DNA from 2 places in the Nocardiopsis sp. iso_25 genome. Region 1 is predicted to be linked to the other one. Evidence: predicted binding sites of a transcription regulator. Region 1 holds the regulator's gene; the other holds the start of a gene.
The links. Region 1 encodes HrcA, which represses chaperone genes, less so after heat shock. Its sites were predicted from a motif close to TTGGCACTCTCNNNNNGAGAGTGCCAA; they were not measured.
Positions count from the first base shown of each region.

Region 2: groES (co-chaperone GroES) is a predicted target of HrcA. The motif match lies at 1,395-1,421, and genes of this name have one in related genera.

Region 1 covers NZ_CM149667.1:1,678,854-1,683,095, forward strand. The annotation lists gene AC0VX6_RS07330 (DUF3097 domain-containing protein) at 1,228-2,067, opposite strand; gene hrcA (heat-inducible transcriptional repressor HrcA) at 2,249-3,262, shown strand; gene dnaJ (molecular chaperone DnaJ) at 3,267-4,242, shown strand, end outside.
Region 2 covers NZ_CM149667.1:5,611,838-5,616,079, forward strand. The annotation lists gene groL (chaperonin GroEL) at 1-841, opposite strand, end outside; gene groES (co-chaperone GroES) at 957-1,268, opposite strand; gene AC0VX6_RS24115 (class I SAM-dependent methyltransferase) at 1,534-2,820, shown strand; gene AC0VX6_RS24120 (alpha/beta fold hydrolase) at 2,918-3,649, shown strand.

The DNA.
Region 1 (4,242 bases):
CCGCCCGGGGCGCCCTGCTGGGGCTGGCCCGGAACACCCGGCTGCCCGTACGCCGCGGGGGCGCCCGGGTAGGGCTGCTGCTGGCCCGGGACGGGCTGGCCGTAGACACCCTGCTGGGGCTGTCCGTACTCGCCCTGCTGGGGCTGGCCGTGGGGTTGCTGTCCGTACCCGGGCTGTGGGACGTAACCGGCCTGCGGGGCGTAGCCGGGCTGGGCGCCGGAGGGCTGCCCGTAACCCGGCTGGGCGCCGGAGGGCTGCGCTCCCGGAGCCTGGGCGTAGCCCTGCTGCGCCTGGTCGGGCTGCGGGGCGTACGGGGACTGCGCGCCGGAGGGCTGGCCGTAGGCGGGCTGCGCCCCCGGGGCCTGGCCGTAGGCCGCCTGCTGCCCGTAGCCGGGCTGCTCGGGGGCCCCTTCCGGCGGGGCGAAACCGGGCTGCTGCTGTCCGCCCGAGGGCTGTCCGTACTCGCCCTGCTGGGGGTGCGGCTGGCCGTATCCGGGCTGCTGTCCGTACCCGGGCTGCGGGGCGTAGCCCGGCTGGGCCCCCGAGGCCTGGCCGTACCCGGGCTGGGCGCCGGAGGGCTGCCCGTGACCCGGCTGGGCTCCCGAGGCCTGGCCGTAGCCCTGCTGCCCCTGCTCGAACTGCGGAGCGTAGGGCGAATGCGCTTCCGAGGGCTGGCCGTAGGCGGGCTGGCCCTGGCCGGGCTGGGGAGCGTACGGGGACTGCGCGCCGGGCGGCGGTGCGAAGTCGGGCTGCGCTCCTGGAGCCTGGCCGTAGCCCTGGTAGCCCTGGTAGCCCTGCTCGGGCTGCGGGGCGTAGGGCGGCTGCGCGCCGGAGGGCTGGCCGTAGGCGGGCTGCGCCCCCGAGGGCGGCTGGCCGTGGTCCTGGCCGGGCTGCGGGGCGTAGGGCGGCTGCGCCCCGGACGGCTGCCCGTAGGCGGGCTCCTGGCCGGGTTCCGGCTGCGGGGGCTGCTGTCCGTACTCCTGCTGCCCGTCCTGCCCGTGGTCCGGCTGCTGTCCCCGGTGGGGATCCTCCGGGGGCGGGGGGTTCGTCGGGGTCTGGCTCATGCTCTTCCTTGGCTCCGCTGGTGAGAGGGAGGTTCCTGTACTACCGTGCTGTACCGACGACCGCGCGGGCCGGAGGCGGGCGACCTCGGCACCGGACACGGGGACCGGAGCCTCGCCCGGGTCAAATCCTAGGTCCTGCCGCTCCCCCCGCGCGCGGCGCTCGCTAGGGAGCGTCCGGGTGCGGCCCGGTGACGAAGTCGATCAGCTCCTCCACCCGGCCGAGCAGAGCCGGCTCCAGATCAGCATAGGTACGTACCGACCCCAGGATCCGGCGCCACGCCTCTCCCGTCTCCATCCGCCAGCCCAGGGCGCTCACGACCCCCTCCTTCCAGGGGACGCCGCGCGGCACCTCGGGCCAGGCCCCGATTCCCACCGAACCCGGCCGGACCGCCTGCCAGACGTCGACGTAGGGGTGCCCGGCCACCAGCACGTGCTCGCCGCGTACCCGCTCGGCGATCCGCGTCTCCTTGGAACCCGGCACCAGGTGGTCCACCAGGACGCCCAGCCTCCTGCCGGGCCCGGGTGAGAACTCCGCCACGATCGAGGGCAGGTCGTCGACCCCCTCCAGGAACTCGACGGCCACCCCCTCCACGCGCAGGTCGTGGCCCCAGACCTTCTCCACCAGTTCGGCGTCGTGGACGCCCTCCACGTAGATCCGGCTCTCCCTGGCCGTGCGCGCCCGCGCGCCCGGCACCGCCACCGACCCGGAGGCGCTGCGCAGCGGACCCCGCGCCGCCGGGGCGGGGCGCACCAGGGTCACCGGCTCGCCGTCGACCAGGAACGCGGCCGGGGCGAGGTCGAACACGCGGCGGCGGCCGTGCCGGTCCTCCAGCGTGACGGTGGCCTTGTCCCAGGCCACCACCGCCCCGCAGAACGCCTCCCCGGCGTCCTCGACGACCAGTTCCCGTTCCAGGGGCACCTCGCGGACCGCCTTCTTCTTCGGGCGGCGCCAGTCCCCGGCGAGCACGTCGCGGCCGTAACGGCCGGTTCCCTTGGTAGCCACGGTCGTGCAGTCTACTGGTGGCGCGCGCCGGCGCCCCGGCGGCCGCGACGCGCGCCGCGGGCCCGGCGGGGACAGGGGCGGCACCGCCGCGCCGGGGCCCGGCCGACCGCGGGTAACCGTCAGGGTTTGCGGCCGGGCATAGACTTAGCACTGAGGACCATGGAGTGCCAGGAGGTGGCGAGTGCTGGATGAGCGCAAGCTCGCGGTCCTGCGTGCCGTCGTCGAGGACTTCGTCAACACCAACGAGCCCGTGGGTTCCAAGGCCCTGGCCGACCGTCACCGGCTCGGCGTCTCCCCGGCGACCATCCGCAATGACATGGTCGCCCTGGAGGAGGACGGCTACATCGCGCAGCCGCACACCAGTGCCGGACGCGTTCCTACGGACAAGGGGTACCGGCTCTTCGTCGACCGGCTCTCCTCGGTCAAACCGCTCTCCAGCGCGGAGCGGCGCGCCATCGAGTCCTTCCTCACCGGCGCCGTGGACCTCGACGAGATCGTCGCCCGGACCGTACGGCTCCTCGCGCAGCTCACCCGCCAGGTCGCGATCGTCCAGTACCCGTCGCTGACCCGCTCGTCGGTGCAGCACGTGGAACTGGTCCCCCTCGGGGGGCAGCGGATCATGATGGTCGTGATCACCAACACGGGCCGGGTCGAGCAGCGCGTCATCGACGGCCTGGGAGAGGTCCACGAGGCCGCCGTCAACGACCTGCGCGCGATGTTGAACCGGGCCATCGCCGGACGCCACCTCGGCGACGTGCCCGACGCGGTGGAGGACCTGCCTCCGCAGGTGCCGCCCGAACACCGCCAGATGGCGGTGTCGGTCCTCTCCGTCCTGCTGGAGAGCCTCGTCGAACGGCACGAGGAGAAGATCGTCCTCGCGGGGACGGCCAACCTCGCCGCCGTCGACTTCGCCGCCAGCCTCAGGGACGTCCTGGAGGCGCTGGAAGAGAACATGGTCCTCATCCGTTTGCTGGGAGAGGCCAAGGACCCGTCGATGCTCACGGTGCGCATCGGCGCGGAGAACTTCCACGAGGGCCTGAGGTCCACCTCCATCGTGTCGGCGGACTACGGTGTGGGAAACCAGTCGCTCGCCAAGATCGGTGTGGTGGGACCCACCCGGATGGACTACCCGGGGACGATGGGAGCAGTACGCGCCGTGGCTCGCTATGTCGGACAGATTTTGGCAGGACAGTAACCCAGTGGCCAGAGACTATTACCAGGTTCTCGGAGTGCGTCGCGACGCGTCCAAGGACGAGATCAAGAAGGCCTACCGGCGGCTCGCGCGCGAACTCCACCCGGACATCAACCCGGACCCCGCAACCCAGGAGCGCTTCAAGGAGGTGACCCAGGCCTACGAGGTCCTCTCCGACGAGAACAAGCGCCGGATGTTCGACATGGGCCAGGACCCCTACGCGCCCGGCGGCGGCGGGGCCGGGGGCTTCGGCGGCGCGGGCGGGTTCGCCTTCGACGACATCATGAACGCCTTCTTCGGCGGCGGCCAGCCCGGCGGGCGCGGCCCCCGGGAGCGGGTCCGCCGCGGGCGCAGCATCAAGATCCGCGTCGAACTCGACCTCGTGGAGACCGCGTTCGGGGTCAGCAAGGAGATCACCTTCCCCACCGCCATCCTGTGCGAGACCTGCCAGGGCGAGGGGACGGCGGCCGGTTCGCACCGCACCACCTGTGAGATGTGCCATGGTCAGGGCGAGGTCTCCCAGGTCACCCGGTCCTTCCTCGGCCAGGTCATGACCTCCCGCCCCTGCCCCCAGTGCTCGGGCCAGGGCTCGGTCATCACCAACCCCTGCGGCGACTGCGCGGGCGAGGGCCGGGTGCGCGAGAAGGTCACCCGCACCGTCAAGATCCCCGCGGGCGTCGACGACGGCACCCGCATCCAGCTCGCCGGGGAGGGCGAGGTCGGCCCCAACGGCGGACCGCGCGGCGACATCATCCTGGAGATCATCCAGCGCCCGCACCCCACCTTCGAACGCCGCGGAGACGACCTGCACTGCACGGTGACCGTCCCCATGACGGCCGCCGCGCTGGGCGCCTCCTTCGCCTTCGACACCCTCGACGGCACCGAGAACATCGACCTGCGCCCGGGCACCAACTCCGGCCACGTCATCACCCTCCCCAACAAGGGCGTCAGCCACCTCGACGGCGGCGGCCGGGGCGACCTGC
Region 2 (4,242 bases), 2.8 Mb from region 1:
CGCCGAAGCCGGGCGCCTTGACCGCGGCGACGTTGAGGGTGCCGCGGATCTTGTTGAGCACCAGGGCGCCCAGCGCGTCACCGTCGATGTCCTCGGCGATGATGAGCAGGGGCTTCTTGCTCTGGACGACCTTCTCCAGCACGGGCAGCAGGTCGTTGAGGCTGCTGATCTTGCCCTGGTTGATCAGGATCAGCGCGTCCTCCAGCACCGCCTCCTGGCGGTCGCCGTCGGTGACGAAGTAGGGCGAGACGTAGCCCTTGTCGAACTGGAGGCCCTCGGTGAAGTCCAGGTCCAGACCGAAGGTCGGGGCCTCCTCCACCGTGATGACGCCGTCCTTGCCGACCTTGTCGAACGCCTCGGCGATCAGGTCGCCGATCTGGGCGTCCTGGGCGGAGTTGGTGGCGACGTAGGCGATGTCCGCACGCTCCTCGACGGGGCGGGCGCGCTCCAGGAGGATCTCCGACACCTTGGCGGCGGCGGCGTCGATGCCCTTCTTCAGGGACATCGGGGAGGCGCCGGCGGCCACGCTGCGCAGACCCTCGCGGACGAGGGCCTGGGCCAGGACGGTCGCGGTGGTGGTGCCGTCACCGGCGGCGTCGTTGGTCTTGGTGGCGACCTCCTTGACCAGCTGGGCGCCCAGGTTCTCGTAGGGGTCGTCCAGCTCGACCTCACGGGCGACGGTCACGCCGTCGTTCGTGATGGTGGGGGCGCCGAACTTCTTGTCGATGACGACGTTGCGACCGCGCGGGCCGAGCGTCACCTTGACGGCGTTGGCGAGGCGGTCGACGCCCCGCTCGAGGGCGCGACGGGCGTCGTCCTCGAACTCCAGGATCTTCGGCATGTGGGTGCTTCCTCTTCAGGCCGGTCGAAAGAGAGCATCCCGCCCGCCCGGCTGTACGCCGACCGGTGCGGGATGCGGATGGCTCCGGGCCCGTTGGAGCGGGCCCCGCGGAGGCCTACTTCTCGACGACGGCGAGAAGGTCGCGGGCGGAGAGCACCAGGTACTCCTCGCCGTCGTACTTGACCTCGGTGCCGCCGTACTTGCTGTACAGGACGACGTCGCCGACCTTCACGTCCAGCGGGATGCGGTTCTCGCCCTCGTCGTCCCAGCGGCCCGGGCCCACGGCCAGGACCTCGCCCTCCTGGGGCTTCTCCTTGGCGGTGTCCGGGATGACCAGACCGGAAGCGGTGGTCTGCTCGGCCTCCAGCGTCCGGACCACGACGCGGTCCTCGAGCGGCTTCAGCACGGTCTTGGTGGCGGTCGACACGGTGTGACCTCCCCCTTCAAGGTTTCGGTGTACTGATTTCGGCCCGCACTGGTGCACGGACCGGCTACGAAAAAGGGGCGACCACGGCGGCCTGTCGTCGCGGGTGCCAGACCGGCCTCGTCGCGGTTAGCACTCTACCCCCGAGAGTGCCAGAATGGAAATGTGACCGTGACCCCCGGTCGGGGAGTTCCGCGAGGGGCTCCTCCCGCCGGGGCGGTACGCGGCCGCGTCAGCACACCGCTCCTTCGACGCCCGGGGGGAACCCATGCGCCTGGCCGCCTTCGAGGCCCTGCTCACCGACGCGGGCCGGGAGGTCCTGGCGGGGGTGGACCCGAAGGCCGCCGCCGGGGACCAGCTCGCCGCGGCCTCGCTGCTGCGCGGTGACCCGCGCGTGGCCGCCCTCGACCCCGGTCTACCCGTCTCCGAGCTGGTAAACGCCGTCCTGACCCAGGTCTCCCTGCGCGAACGCGGGCGGGCCAAGTTCGGCGGACTCGCGCCGCGGATGTTCTTCACCCCCAACGGGCTGGAGCAGTCCACCCGGCGCGTGGTGGCCGACTACCGCGCGGAGCGCATGGCCGGGGCGTTCGGACCGGCCGGACCGTCGGGACGGAGCCCGGACGGCGCCACCGCGGGCGACCTGTGCTGCGGGGTCGGCGCGGACCTGCTGGCCCTGGCCGCGCGCGGCGTTCCGGTCGAGGGCGTGGACGCCGATCCCCTCACGGTCGCGGTGGCCCGCGCCAACATCGCGGCCCTGGGCCTGTCCGGGCTGGCCCGGGTCCGCGAGGGCGACGCCTCCGCGACCGCGCCCGGCCGGTACCCGCTGCTGTTCTGCGACCCTGCCCGGCGGGGCGGGCGCGGCCGGGTGTTCGACCCCTCGGCCTACTCCCCGCCGTGGGACACGGCCGTGGACCTGGCCGAGGGGGCGGAGGCGGCCTGCCTCAAGGCCGCGCCGGGCATCCCGCACGAGGCGCTGCCCGGTGACGCGGCGGCCGAGTGGATCTCGGTGGACGGGGAGCTGAAGGAGACCGCCCTGTGGTTCGGCGCGCTGGCCGACGGGCCGCGGCGCCGGGCGACGGTGCTGCACGAGCGCGAGGGGCTGCTCGCCCGCGAGGGCGCGGTGGCGCACCTGGACGCCGACCCCGGCCTGGGCCCGGCGCCGGTGGCGGCGGCCCGGCGCTACCTGTACGACCCGGACCCGGCCGTGGTGCGCTCGCATCTGGTGGCGGAGGCGGCGGCGCGGGTGGACGGCGCCCTGCTGGACGAGCGGATCGCGTACTTCACGGCGGACAGGGCGGTGCTCTCGCCGCTGTGGCGGGTGCTGGAGGTGGTGGAGGTGCTGCCGTTCTCGCTGAAGCGGCTGCGCTCGGCGGTGCGCGGCCTCGGGGCGGGGACGGTGACCGTCAAGAAACGGGGCTCGGCGGTGGACACCGAGAAGCTGCGCCGGGACCTGCGCGCCTCGGGCCCGGAGTCGGTGACGGTCGTGCTCACCCGGATCGGCGAGCGGCCCTTCTGCCTGCTGTGCCGCGAGGTCGACGCCCCGGCCCGGGGGTGAGCCCCGGCCCTGGATGACGCCTCGGTCCGGGGGCAAGCCTCGACCCGGGGGGAGCCCCGGCCCGGGACTAGGTGCACCGACCGTGGAGGATGGGGGCATGTACGTCCTTGAAGCCGGTGCCGCACACGCACCCCCGGTCCTGTTGCTGCACGGCGGCGGCGTCGCGGGGTGGATGTGGCGCCCCACGCTGGAACGGCTCGGGGACGCGGCCCGTGTGATCATCCCCGACCTCCCCGGCCACGGGCGCGGCGCGGACGGGGCGTACCGGTCCCACGAAGAGACCGTTCGGACCCTGGTGGGGGTCCTGGAGGAACGCGCGCCGCACGGCGCGCTGGTCGCCGGGTTCTCCCTGGGAGCACAGCTCACGACGCTCCTGGCCGCGGCCCGCCCCGACCTGGTCACCGGAGCCGTCGTGGTGAGTGCCCAGGCCCGCCCCCTCCGGTTCCCGGGCGCGACCCTGGGCCTGCTCGCCGTGAGCGCGCCGCTCGCGCGACGACGGTGGTTCGCCCGGCTCCAGGCCAGGGAGCTGTTCGTTCCCGAGGCGCTTCTGGAGGACTACCTCCGCGACAGCGCCCGCACGAGCCGCGCGACCCTGCTCGCGAGCGTCGGCGAGAACATCCGCTTCACCCTTCCTCCCGGTTGGTCCGACTTCCCGAACCCGGCGCTGGTGATGGTCGGGGAACGGGAGCGGGGCCTGGTGCGCGCTTCGGCGCGCCTCGTCCACGACGCCCTTCCGGGTTCCCGGCTGGTCTCCGTCCCGGGGTGCGGTCACGGCATCCCCCTGCAACGACCCGACCTGCTCGCCGGCGTACTGGCCGACATGGTGTGAACGGCGCGGACCAGGGCCCCCGCGTCCCACGGGGGGCGGGTGCGCCGCCCCCCGACGGGGCACAGGGCCCCCGTTTCCGGGGAGTGCGTGCCGGTGTCCAGGGGCCCGGTTGTCCACAGGTAGGGCGCGGGGCTGGTGGGCCCCGGCGGCTCCGCCCTAGGCTGGAATCCGGGGGCGCCGCGCGCCCCCGCGGGGCGGGTGCGCCGCCCCCGTGTTCGAGTGTCCACCGCCCCGCGACCGGCTCGCAAGGGTTCGTTCCCGCCTGTGGACAGGGTCCGTTCCCGCCCGTGGACAACCGTGGACGAGGTGGCTGGAGTGCACACTGGGGCCGCGGATCACGACATCGGGCCAGATCGTTACCTTCCCCACCCAGATCTTTGGCGGTCCCCTGGGGGAGGAGCGGTGCGTGTCGTTAAACTGGCGGCGCGAATTCTTTCCCTTCTCATGGATTCACCCGGAAGGCCGTGATCGTTGACCCGCCCCCCGCGGTTCAGCCGGAGCACGGGCCTTGCCTCACGTGTATACGCTCAGTCACACTCCAGTCACGATGAGGCCGTACTGGTGCAAAGACACCACCCACCCGGGGACCATCG